One region of the Bradyrhizobium sp. 18BD genome, then DNA from elsewhere that is predicted to be linked to it. Evidence: predicted binding sites of a transcription regulator. Region 1 holds the regulator's gene; each other region holds the start of a gene.
What was found. Region 1 encodes PhoB, which activates phosphate uptake and scavenging genes when phosphate is short. Its sites were predicted from a motif close to TGTCATNNANCTGTCAT; they were not measured.
Positions count from the first base shown of each region.

Region 1 (4,210 bases):
GCAGCGCCTTGAGGAACGCAGGCGTTGCCGAACGCACGCCGCCCTCGCCCTGGATCGGCTCGATCAGGATGCCGGCGGTCTGCGGGCCGATCGCCTTCTTCACGGCCTCGATGTCACCGTGCGGGATCTGGTCGAAACCGTCCATCGGCGGACCAAAGCCTTCGAGATATTTTGCCGATCCCGTCGCGGCCAGCGTTGCCAGCGTGCGGCCATGGAAGGCGCCTTCGAAGGTGATGATGCGATAGCGCTCCGGATGTCCCTTGGAGAAGTGATGATGGCGGACCAGCTTGATCACGCCCTCCAGCGCTTCGGCGCCGGAATTGCAGAAGAACACGAAGTCCGCAAAGCTCTCGCTGCACAGGCGCGCGGCGAGCTTCTCGCCATCGGGGCTCTGGAACAGGTTCGACATATGCCAGAGCTTCGTCGCCTGCTCCTGCAAGGCCTTGACCAGCGCGGGATGGGCGTGGCCGAGCGCGTTCACCGCAACGCCGGAGGTAAAGTCGAGATAGCGGTCGCCGTTGGTCGCAATCAGCCAGCAGCCTTCGCCGCGCTCGAAACCGAGGTCGGCCCTGGCGAAAACGGGGAGCAAATGCGGCGCTGCGCTGTTAGTCATGACGATCACTTGATGTTGCGGACGGCGTGAGCGTGCATTGCGCAACGCACCATCAACCGGCCCGGAAAACGAAACGTGCCGCCTTTTAAGGGCGGCACGTGTCACTATCTTATGCCTGGTGATACCGGTGTCAATGCCGCCCGAAAGCCTCGCGAAACGCTGAATCCGTAGTCTTGCGGTGCCGAATTAGCGGGGTTTTTGCCACGGAACATGTGGAAGCGAGTCGGCGGACTCTTGCGCGTGAGTCACGCCATATTGTAGCGTTTGGCTTGTCAGATACGACATCTCGTGCAGTGTTTCTGATCCTCTAAGTCCTCATGTACCGGCGTAAACGTTCGGGCGTTCCAGCTGCGCCCGGCGAGCCTTAAGGGATTCTGACGGCACGGGTTTTTCGAGGCTTAGGCATTCGCCGCATGGCGCCAGGATGGCGGCCGTACGGCGAGGGAAAGGGTGCAATGACGGTTTTGACCTGGTCCGACGATCGCGTCGAGCAGCTTAAAAAGCTCTGGGAGGCCGGACTTTCGGCCAGCCAGATTGCGGCCGAGCTCGGCAACGTGACCCGTAATGCCGTGATCGGCAAGGTGCACAGGCTCGGCCTGTCCGGCCGCGCCAAGAGCCCCTCGTCGGCGGCTCCCCGGCCGCGCAAGGCGCGTCCCGCGCAGCATATGATGCGGGTGAGCCGGCCGATCGCGCGCGGCAACACCGCGCTGGCGCAGGCCTTCGAGGTCGAGGTCGAGGCCGAACCGGTCACCTACGACAACGTGGTGCCGATGAGCCAGCGGCTGTCGCTGCTGGAGCTGAACGAGGCGACCTGCCACTGGCCGGTCGGCGATCCCTCCAGCCCGGATTTCTTCTTCTGCGGCGGCAAGGCCCTTTCCGGCCTGCCCTATTGCGCCCAGCACTCGCGGGTGGCGTATCAGCCCGCGGCGGATCGCCGCCGCGCACCGGCCAAGCCCGGCACGCGCTGAGCACGGCTTCAGACGACATCGTCCCGGCACACGGCTGGGACGACGATCGAGACATAAAAAAGCGCGCCAGGTGGCGCGCTTTTTATTTGGCTTGCTTGCAGCCGTTTTTACGTTTGCTCAGCCCCCGTCTGCTCAGCCACTTTAAGGCTGCTCAGACTCTTTAAGTCTGCTCAGCCTTGGCGAAGCGATCGTCGAGCGCGTAGCCGGCGCCGCGGACGGTGCGGATCGGATCCTGCTCGCGGCCGAGATTGAGCAGCTTGCGCAGGCGGCCGATATGCACATCGACGGTGCGTTCGTCGATGTAGATGTCGCGGCCCCAGACGCTGTCGAGCAGCTGCTCGCGCGAGAACACGCGGCCGGGATGCTCCAGGAAGAACTCCAGCAGGCGATATTCGGTCGGGCCGAGATCGATCGGCCGGCCCGAACGTGCCACGCGGCGCTTGTCGCGATCGAGCTCGATGTCGCCATAGGCGAGCACCGTGGCGAGCCGCTCGGGGCTGGCACGCCGCAGCAGGCCCTTCACGCGGGCCAGCAGCTCCGGCACCGAGAACGGCTTGACGATGTAGTCGTCGGCACCGGTCGCAAGACCGCGCACCCGCTCGCTCTCCTCACCGCGCGCGGTGAGCATGATGATCGGGAGCTGCTTGGTCTCGGGCCGGGTGCGAAGCCGGCGGCACAGCTCGATGCCGGAGAGGCCCGGCAGCATCCAGTCGAGCACGATCAGATCGGGGATGTGCTCCTTGAGACGGGTGTCGGCATCGTCGCCGCGCATCACCGTCTCCACGTCATAGCCGTCGCCTTCGAGGTTGTAGCGAAGCAGCTCGGTGAGAGCTTCCTCGTCCTCAACCACCATAATGCGTGCGCCCATGGGGTCGTCGCTCCTTAGCTAATCAGGTATTCGGGACCGTCGTGGCGAAGGTCGTCATGTCGCCCTTCGGCCGCTTGTCGGTGATCGCCTGGCCCTCGATCATATAGAACACGGTCTCGGCGATGTTGGTGGCGTGGTCGCCGATGCGCTCGATGTTCTTGGCGCAGAACATCAGATGGATGCAGAACGAGATGTTGCGCGGATCCTCCATCATGTAGGTGAGGAGCTCGCGGAACAGCGAGGTGCAGATGGCGTCGACTTCCTCGTCGCCCTTCCACACCGCCATCGCCGCCGGCAGATCGTGCGCGGCATAGGCGTCCAGCACCGACTTGACCTGCTGCTGCACGAGGTCGGTCATGTGCTCCAGGCCGCGGAACAGCTTCAGCGGATGGAAGTCGGCATCGAGCGCGGCAACGCGCTTGCCCATGTTCTTGGCGAGGTCGCCGATCCGCTCGAGATCGGTCGCGACGCGCATGGCGCCGACGATCTCGCGAAGGTCGACGGCCATCGGCTGACGGCGCGCGATGGTGAGCACGGCGCGCTCCTCGATCTTTTTCTGCAGCGCGTCGATATCGGCGTCGGCGGTGACGACGCGCTGGCCGAGCGGGACGTCGCGGCGGATCAGCGCGTCGACGGAATCGACGATCAAGCGTTCGGCGATGCCGCCCATCTCGGCGACCAGGCGGGTGAGCTCCTGGAGGTCGGTGTCGAAGGCCTTTGCGGTATGTTCAGAACCCATGTTCCGTCTCCTCAGCCGAACCGGCCGGTGATGTAATCCTGCGTACGCCGGTCGGTCGGCGACGTGAAGATCTTGCTGGTGTCGTCGAACTCGATGAGCTCGCCGAGATACATGAAGGCGGTCTTGTCGGAGACACGCGCCGCCTGCTGCATGTTGTGGGTGACGATCGCGATCGTGTAGTTCTCGGACAGTTCCTGGATCAGCTCCTCGACCTTGGCGGTCGAGATCGGATCGAGCGCCGAGCAGGGCTCGTCGAACAGGATCACCTCGGGGCGCACCGCGACGGTGCGGGCGATGCAGAGGCGCTGCTGCTGGCCGCCGGAGAGCGACAGGCCGGAGGCGTTGAGCTTGTCCTTGACCTCGTTCCACAGCGCGCCGCCGCGCAGCGCCTTCTCGACGCGGTCGTCCATCTCCGACTTCGAGATCTTCTCATAGAGACGGATGCCGAAGGCGATGTTCTCGTAGATCGTCATCGGGAACGGCGTCGGCTTCTGGAACACCATGCCGACGCGGGCGCGCAGCAGATTGAGATCCAACTTGGGGTCGAGGATATTGGTCTGGTCGAGCATGAGCTGACCGGTGACGCGCTGGCCCGGATAGAGGTCGTACATCCGGTTGAAGATGCGCAGCAGGGTCGACTTCCCGCAGCCCGACGGGCCGATGAACGCCGTCACGCGGTTGGTGCCGAGCGACAGGTTGATGTTCTTCAGCGCATGGTGGTCGCCGTAATAGAAGTTGAGGTTGCGCACCGTCACCTTGGCGGGCGCTTCCGGCAACGGCTGCGAGCCGGGCTGAACGGGCGTACTCACGGAAACAGACATTTCGCTCATTTTGCAGTCCTCTCGGCGCTCAGGATGCGCGCGCCAATGTTCAGGGCAAGCACGGTCAACGTGATCAGCAGCGCGCCGCTCCAGGCGAGCTGCTTCCAATAGGCGTAGGGGCTCTGGACGAAGTTGTTGATGGTCACCGGCAGGTTGGCCATCGTCTTGTTCAGGCTGAGGCTGAAGAACTGGTTCGACAGC
Region 1 covers NZ_JAVAYL010000007.1:102,627-106,836, forward strand. Annotated here, with positions in the region: gene RAD16_RS14895 (acetylornithine transaminase) at 1-613, opposite strand, end outside; gene RAD16_RS14900 (GcrA family cell cycle regulator) at 1,069-1,581, shown strand; gene phoB (phosphate regulon transcriptional regulator PhoB) at 1,742-2,449, opposite strand; gene phoU (phosphate signaling complex protein PhoU) at 2,472-3,188, opposite strand; gene pstB (phosphate ABC transporter ATP-binding protein PstB) at 3,200-4,018, opposite strand; gene pstA (phosphate ABC transporter permease PstA) at 4,015-4,210, opposite strand, start outside.

Region 2 (4,210 bases), on a different contig from region 1:
CCATCTTCCGCCTGCGGCGAGGATTCGATCAGCCCGTCGCGGCCGAGAATGTCGGTGACACGCGGCGTCGCCGCGGTGGACGCCTCAGACGTCGCCGGCGCGTCCGGCACGAAGCCTTCAGCGAGCGACGGATCGAGCAGGCGATGCGTGTAGTCGAAGGTCGGCCCGAGGATCTGGCCGCCGGGAATGTCCTTGAAGGTCGCGGACACCCGCCGCTGCACGCGCATCGCGCCAGTGTTGACCGGCTCGCTCGTGCCGAAGCGCGGCAGCGTGGCACGGAAGGCGCGGACCAGGAAGATCGCCTCGATCAAATCGCCGCGCGCCTGCTTGATCGCCAGCGCCGCGAGCTCGCGGTCATAGAGCGAACCTTCGCTCATGACGCGGTCGACGGCGAGCCCAAGTTGCTCCGAGATCTGATCGAGGGTGACTTCCGCAACGCTCTGGTCGCCGCGCCGCGCATTGGCGAGCAGACGATGGGCGTTCTCGATGGCGCGTTCGCCGCCTTTGACTGCGACATACATGCTTCAGCTTCCCTTGCTCACGACGCGCGTGGTGCGGGGGATCGCGACCACGGCATCATCGGCGACCAGCACCACGTCGATGCCGCGCGGAAACAGCGCCTCGTTCACGCGCAGGCGCTCGAACAGGTCGAACGGCTTGATCGAGGCATGCAGCGTCGCAACGCCATCGATGCCGGGGCCGCGCAGCTCGAAGCTACGCCCTGCGTCCAGGCTCTCGACCTGAATGATCACCGTGGTCGAACGATCCGGATATTCGTTGGTGCCGAGCGCGAAACGCTCCAGCACCGGCAGCAGGGCGCCATCGCTGATCAGCGCGAAGGCCGCGATCGCGGAATCCTGCACGACCGGCGCGCCGGTGTGGAACTTGAGCCATTTCACCACGTCGGTGCTTTCGGCCAATCTCGCGTCGAGCCAGAGCGGCGTGTCGTGGTCGAATAGCGTCAGCGCGATCGCGGCGGTGCCGCGCATCATCGTATCAGCCGTTCCCGCCATCGGCACGATGCGCTGGACCGAGCCCGGTCGCGCCATCGCGTCCATGACGGAGCGAAAGGTCGATTGCGCCGACAGCACCTTGTCGGCGAACCCCGGCGGCAGTTCCGCAATCGTGGTCATGATCTCACCCCTCACCGCGCACCATGGTGTAGAAATCAACCTTCGTCGCCGCAGTCTCGGCCGCCGCCTGCTCGCGCTCGGCCAGAAGCTGCTCGCGCAACGGCGCGATCACGTCCCGCTCGACGGCCGCGCCAAAATCCCGTGACTGAACCAGCGCATCGCACAGCGCGATCAGCCGCGCCTTCTCACCATCGCGCCCGAGCGTGTAGCCGAAGCCGACCTCGCCGCTCGCGAGCCGCACCGCGGCGCGCGACACCGTCGCCTCGCCGAGATTGAAGGGCGCACCGTCGCCGCCGACCCGGCCGCGCAGCATGACGAGGCCGTTCTCCGGCGCGCGCAGATCCTGATGGGGTGGAAGCGCGAAGTTGCGGAGGCGAGCGGCGATCTCGCCCGCCTCCGCATGCGCCAGCACGGCCATTACGGCCTGGCGCTGGGCTTGCTGGTTGTTGTGCTGGGTCACCAAATCCACCGAGCTTTTGACAGAACTTGCCGAATTCAAGTTGTCTATGATACTAGACAACTTGATACGCAAGCGCCATGACTGTTTCGTGACAAAGGTGTGATTTCTGGAGTAGGTTGCCCGCGACATGAGCATGCAGGACACCGCCTCCTCGGGCGTCGCGCTGTGGCGCCTCGTTGCCGACGGTATCGAGCGCGGCATTGCCGACGGCCGCTTTGCGGCCGGCGATAAATTGCCGGGCGAGATGGAGATCGCCGAAACCTACCGGGTGAACCGCCATACGGTGCGGCGCGCGCTGGCGGCGCTTGCCGAGCGCGGCATCGTGCGCGCCGAGCGCGGTAGCGGAACCTATGTCGAGGCACAGAAGCTCGCCTATCCCCTGCGATCGCGCACACGCTTCTCCGAGATCGTCGGCGCCGACGGCCGCGAGCCGCATGGCCGCATGCTCGAGGCATCGGCAGATGTCGCGACCCGCGAGCTGGCACGGGAACTGGGTTTGAAGACAGGCGCACCGCTGGTGCGGATTGAGGCGATCAGGCTTGCTGATCGCACGCCGATCTGCGTCTCCACCACCTGGCTGTCAGCGGAACTGTTTCCGGGCGCCGGCAAGGTGTTCGCCGCAACGCGCTCGATGACGAAGCTGCTCGAACATTACGGCGTGCGCGACTATCGCCGCGGCGCCACAAGGATCACCGCCGGCATCGTCGATGCGACCGATGCCGCGCGACTCGATCTTCCGCTGGGACGGCCGATCCTGGTGGTCGATGCGACGGACCATGATGTCGACGGCAAGCCGCTGGTGACGAAGCATTCGCGGTTTGCGGCAGAGCGAGTGGAGTTTTTGGTGGAGTCGTAGGGTGGGCTGCCTCTTCCCCCTCGCCCCGTTCTTACGGGGAGAGGGTCGGGGTGAGGGGCTGCTTCCGCGATCACGGTGAGAGACGGCCTCGCGGAGAGTTCCCCTCACCCGCCGCGCTTCGCGCGTCGGCCTCTCCCCGCAAGCGGGGCGAGGCGAAGAACTCAGGCCACAGCCCGCCTGCCAATAATCGCAAATCGCAGCTTGCCCGAGATGAAATCGATCGCGGCAACCGCAACCAGGATCATCAGGATCAGGAACGACACTTTCTGCCATTCCAGCACGCGGATCTGCTCGGCGAGCTGGAGGCCGATGCCGCCGGCACCGACGATGCCGATGATGGTGGCCGAGCGAGTGTTGGATTCGATGAAATAGAGTACCTGGCCCGCGATCACGGGCAGCACCTGAGGCAACAGGCCGAAGCGGATCTCGTGCAGCGGGCTGCCGCCGGAGGCGCGAATGCCTTCGACCTGCTTCTGGTCGGCGCCCTCGATCGCCTCCGAGAACAGCTTTCCGAACGCGCCGAAATCCGACACCGCGATGGCGAGCACGCCCGCGAACGGGCCAAGCCCGACCACGTTGATCCAGACCAGCGCCCAGATCAGCGTGTCGACGCCGCGGATCGAGTCCAGGAAGCGTCGCACGGGAAAGCGCAGGATCTGCGAGGGGATGACGTTGCGCGCGGCGAGCAGGCTGACCGGCAGCGCGAACACCGCCGCCAGCGTCGTGCCAAGCAGCGCGATCGACAGCGTCTCGCCCAGCGCCTTCAGATAGACCGGCAGCGAAGAGCCGGGATCCGGCGGGATCATCATCACACTGATCCAGCCGAGCTGGCTGAGGCCTGCGAAGAAACGCGACGGCGAGAAGTCGAGATCGACGAGGCCATAGACCAGGATCGCGAAGGCCGCGACGATCATCGCCGGCATCGCCAGCCGCGACGAGGCCGGCCGGTCGAACACGCCGGGGTAACGCGCACGCATCTGCGCGGTGTCGACCTCCTGCGGCGTCACGTCCGCGCCTCCTTGCCGAACAGGCGACCGCGCAGCCAGCCGGTGGTGATGTCGATGATGAAGACGGTGATGATGATGGTGAGCAGGATCGCGCTGACGTCGGAGTAGTAGAATTTGCGGATGGCGACGACCAGCTCCTGGCCGATGCCGCCGGCGCCGACAAAGCCCATCACCGAGGCTTCGCGGACGTTAATCTCGAAGCGCAGCAGCGCGTAACTGGCATAACCCGCCGTGACTTGCGGCAGAATCGCAAAGCGCATGCAGGAGAGCCAGCTTGCACCGGTCGAACGGATACCCTCGACCGGCTTCATGTCGGCGTTCTCGACGATCTCCGAGAACAGCTTTCCGAGCGCGCCGGTAGAGTGGATGGCAATGGCCAGCACGCCTGCCATCGGGCCGAGCCCGAAGGCGATGACGAAGACCAGCGCAAAGACGATGCCCGGCACGGTGCGCGCGAATTCGAGCAGGCGCCGCACCACGAAGCGCACCCATGGTGACGGCGACGTATTCTCAGCGGCGAAGAAGTTCAGGCCAAACGCGAAGGTCGCGCCGATCAGCGTGCCGACATAGGAGATCAGCAGCGTCTCGCCCAGCATCCTCAGCCATTTTTTCCAGCCCCAGAGCCATTCGCCGACATCGGTCCAGACCCGCTGGCCGCTGTCGAGCGTGAGGATGCGGTCGAAATAGCTGACGAAGTTGCCGAAATAGGTGAACAGCGTGCGGAGATTCACTTCGGCGCCGATGCCGGCGAGGA
Region 2 covers NZ_JAVAYL010000001.1:452,626-456,835, reverse strand. Annotated here, with positions in the region: gene RAD16_RS02170 (carbon-phosphorus lyase complex subunit PhnI) at 1-521, opposite strand, end outside; gene phnH (phosphonate C-P lyase system protein PhnH) at 525-1,133, opposite strand; gene phnG (phosphonate C-P lyase system protein PhnG) at 1,138-1,602, opposite strand; gene phnF (phosphonate metabolism transcriptional regulator PhnF) at 1,721-2,449, shown strand; gene phnE (phosphonate ABC transporter, permease protein PhnE) at 2,611-3,426, opposite strand; gene phnE (phosphonate ABC transporter, permease protein PhnE) at 3,453-4,210, opposite strand, start outside.
Region 2: the regulator PhoB is predicted to act here: its motif matches at 1,671-1,687, upstream of phnF (phosphonate metabolism transcriptional regulator PhnF).

Region 3 (4,210 bases), on a different contig from region 1:
CGACAATGCCTCGCCGGTGAACGGCCAGATCGTCTGCAAGATCGCGCGCTCCGACGCGCAGGACGTCCAGGCGGCCCTCGACGCGGCGCATGCCGCCAAGGGCGCGTGGGGACGCACCAGCGTCGCCGAGCGTGCCGCGATCCTGAACCGGATCGCCGACCGCATGGAGGAGAATCTCGAGCGCCTTGCGGTTGCCGAGACCTGGGATAATGGCAAGCCGATCCGCGAGACCCGCGCCGCCGACCTGCCGCTCGCGATCGATCACTTCCGCTATTTCGCCGGCGTCGTGCGCGCGCAGGAAGGCTCGATCGGCGAGATCGACCACGACACCATCGCCTATCATTTCCACGAGCCGCTTGGCGTGGTCGGCCAGATCATCCCCTGGAACTTCCCGCTGCTGATGGCGTGCTGGAAGCTCGCCCCCGCGCTGGCGGCCGGCAATTGCGTCGTGCTCAAGCCGGCCGAGCAGACCCCAGCCTCGATCATGGTCTGGGCCGAGATCATCGGCGACTTGCTTCCGCCCGGCGTCCTCAACATCATCAACGGCTTTGGCCTCGAGGCCGGCAAGCCGCTCGCCTCCAGCCCGCGCATCGCCAAGATCGCCTTCACCGGCGAGACCTCGACGGGCCGGCTGATCATGCAATATGCCAGCCAGAACCTCATTCCTGTCACGCTGGAGCTCGGCGGCAAATCGCCGAACATCTTCTTCAGCGACGTCACCGCCGAGGACGACGATTTCTTCGACAAGGCGATCGAGGGCTTCGTCATGTTCGCGCTGAACCAGGGCGAGGTCTGCACCTGTCCAAGCCGGGCGCTGGTCCATGCCGGCATCTACGACCGCTTCATGGAGCGGGCGCTCAAGCGCGTCGCCGCCATCAAGCAGGGCGATCCGCGCGTGGCCGACACCATGATCGGCGCGCAGGCTTCCGGCGAGCAGCTCGCGAAAATCCTCTCCTATATCGATATCGGCAAGCAGGAGGGCGCCAAGGTGCTCGCGGGCGGCGGACGCGCCGAGCTCGCCGGCGATCTCTCGGGCGGCTTCTACGTCCAGCCGACCGTGTTCGAGGGCCACAACAAGATGCGGATCTTCCAGGAGGAGATCTTTGGCCCCGTCGTCTCGGTCACGACGTTCAAGACCGACGACGAAGCGCTCGCGATTGCCAACGACACGCTCTACGGCCTTGGTGCCGGTGTCTGGAGCCGCGATGCCAACCGCTGCTACCGCTTCGGCCGGGCCATCCAGGCCGGCCGGGTCTGGACCAACTGCTACCACGCCTATCCCGCGCATGCGGCGTTCGGCGGCTACAAGCAGTCCGGCGTCGGCCGCGAGACCCACAAGATGATGCTCGATCACTACCAGCAGACCAAAAACCTCTTGGTCAGCTACAGCCCGAAGAAGCTCGGCTTCTTCTGATCGAAGATGTGATCGGGCAGGAGAGAGCGCCCGTTCCATCGTCATCCATCTGTCAGAGTCTTCGGACAAGACGGCAGCGCCGCACCCATCCGGGTTCGGCGCTGCTGGCGTTCGAGGCGATGCCAGGCAAAGACGGAGGCTTGGCGATGCGGAACATGCGTTCACGACGGACAATGTATGTCGGAGCGATGCTGCTCGGCGCAGTGGTGCTTCCGCTGTCGATGGCCTTCGCGCAGACCGCTGCCGCGCCGTCAGGCGCAAAACCCTTCCTGACCGTCGATGGCAAGGCGCCGCTCGTCCTCGGACATCGTGGCCTGCCGGGACTGGTGCCGGAGGAGACCGAAGCCTCGTATGATCTTGCGGCCGCCGTCGGGACCGACGCGTTCGAAGAGGATCTGCACCTGACCAAGGACTGCGTCCTGGTCGTGCGCCATAACCCCTGGCTGAGCGACAACACCAATGTCGCCGAGGTGGCGAAGACCAATGCATCCGTGGCTGCGCGCAAGCGCACCGTGCCCGGCGTGCGTGTCAAGGCGCCGGCTTCGCCCAGCGCGCCTGCCGATTATCTGACCGATCTCACCGATCCCTCCGATCCGAAATCGGTGCTGAAGTCATTGATCGTGGACGGCGAGGATCACACCAACGACTGGTCGATCACCGATTTCACCATGGCCGAGCTGAAGACGTTGATCGGCGGCACCACCTATGACGCGGCCAACGAGCGGCCGAAAGTCTTTAACGGCAAGCTCCCGATCATCAGCTTCCAGGACGTCATCGACATCGCCAAGGCCAGGAGCAAGGAGACCGGCCGTTCCATCCTCGTCTATCCCGAGACCAAGAACCCGACCTGGAACAACGCCCAGGCCATCGCCAATGGCTGCGGCGCGCCCGGCAGCCGCCCGCTCGAGGATGCCCTGATCAAGATCATTGGGGATAACGGCCTCAACACCAAGGATGCGCCCATCCTGGTCCAGAGCTTCGAGCCCGGCAGCCTGAAATATATGCGCAGCCATGGGCTCCAGACGCGGCAGGTCCAGTTGATCGACGGCAACGGCATCGATTTCAAAACCGGCAAGGTCCTCCTCAACAACATCACGAGTTCGCGTCCGTTCGACTGGACGGTGGCGGGCGATGCGCGCCTCTACGATGCGATGCTGACCCCGGAGGGCCTTGCCGAGATCAAGACCTATGCCGACGGCATCGGTCCGTGGAAGGCCTATATCGTTCCGCTCAAGATCGCGCCGTGGAAGGACAGCAATGCCGACGGCACGCCCTACAAGGGATCGACGCCGGAGGCCTCGACCCAGGATGCGACCAGCCTCGTCACCGACGCGCACAAGCTCGGCCTGTTCGTGCATGTCTTCACGTTCCGGAACGAGAAGAAATATCTCGCTGCCGACTATCGCGGCGATCCTAGCCTTGAATATCTCAAATTTTTCCGGCTTGGCGTCGATGGGGTCTTCAGCGACTTCACGCATACCGGCGTTGCCGCCCGCGCAGCGTATTTGCGCGAGCTGGGCTGGTAGCCGGCACGGCGATTCGGACACTCGCAGGGGCTTGGACCCGTCGCTCAACGTGTCCGAATTTCATTCCGCGGCGGCACGCGCCAGCTCTGCTGGCGGGTGAGCTAAAGTTGCCTGATCAAGCCTAAAGGTTTTGCAAAGTTTCCATCACGTTGCAGTGCGGCATAATGAAAGTCGTGCCATGTCGCCGCGGTGCTTTCCAAGGGCGTTTGACTTGGGTTAGAGAGGGCTGAAGTTTTCTCTGACCCGGAATTCCCATGGCCGCACCCAAGAAAGCCGCCGCAGGCGCTGTACAGCACAAGACCGACGGCGGCTCGCCCCCGGAATTCACCAAGGAGGAGGAGTTTAAGGCGCTCCGCGAGATGCTCCTGATCCGGCGGTTCGAGGAAAAGGCCGGCCAGCTCTACGGCATGGGTGCGATCGGCGGCTTCTGCCATCTCTATATCGGCCAGGAGGCCGTGGTGGTCGGCATGCAGATGGCCCTCAAGGAGGGCGATCAGGTCATCACCGGCTATCGCGATCACGGTCATATGCTGGCCACCGGCATGGATGCCAACGGCGTCATGGCCGAGCTCACGGGCCGCCGCGGCGGTTATTCCAAGGGCAAGGGCGGCTCCATGCACATGTTCAGCAAGGAGAAGCACTTCTACGGCGGCCACGGCATCGTCGGTGCGCAGGTCTCGCTCGGTACGGGTCTGGCGTTCGCCAACCACTATCGTGGTAACGACAATGTCAGCGTCACCTATTTCGGCGACGGCGCGGCCAACCAGGGCCAGGTCTATGAGAGCTTCAATATGGCGGAGCTCTGGAAGCTGCCGGTGATCTACGTCATCGAGAACAACCGTTACGCCATGGGCACTTCGGTCTCGCGCGCCTCGGCGCAGCAGGATTTCTCCAAGCGCGGCGCGTCCTTCAACATCCCCGGTAAGCAGGTCGACGGCATGGACGTTCGCGCCGTCAAGGCTGCGGGCGAGGAGGCCGCGACCTGGTGCCGCGCCGGCAAGGGCCCCTTCATCCTGGAAATGCAGACCTACCGCTATCGCGGCCACTCGATGTCCGACCCGGCGAAATACCGCACGCGCGAGGAGGTCGAGAAGGTCCGCCACGACCAGGACCCGATCGAGCAGGTGCGCAACCGCCTGCTCGCCGCCAAGGTGAGCGAGGCCGATCTCAAGGCGATCGACGCCGAGGTGCGCGACATCGTCAACGCGTCCGCCGACTTCGCCCAGCATGATCCCGAGCCGGAAGCCGCCGAGCTCTGGACCGACGTTTA
Region 3 covers NZ_JAVAYL010000030.1:77,954-82,163, forward strand. Annotated here, with positions in the region: gene adh (aldehyde dehydrogenase) at 1-1,414, shown strand, start outside; gene RAD16_RS37340 (glycerophosphodiester phosphodiesterase family protein) at 1,570-2,940, shown strand; gene pdhA (pyruvate dehydrogenase (acetyl-transferring) E1 component subunit alpha) at 3,195-4,210, shown strand, end outside.
Region 3: the regulator PhoB is predicted to act here: its motif matches at 1,454-1,470, upstream of RAD16_RS37340 (glycerophosphodiester phosphodiesterase family protein).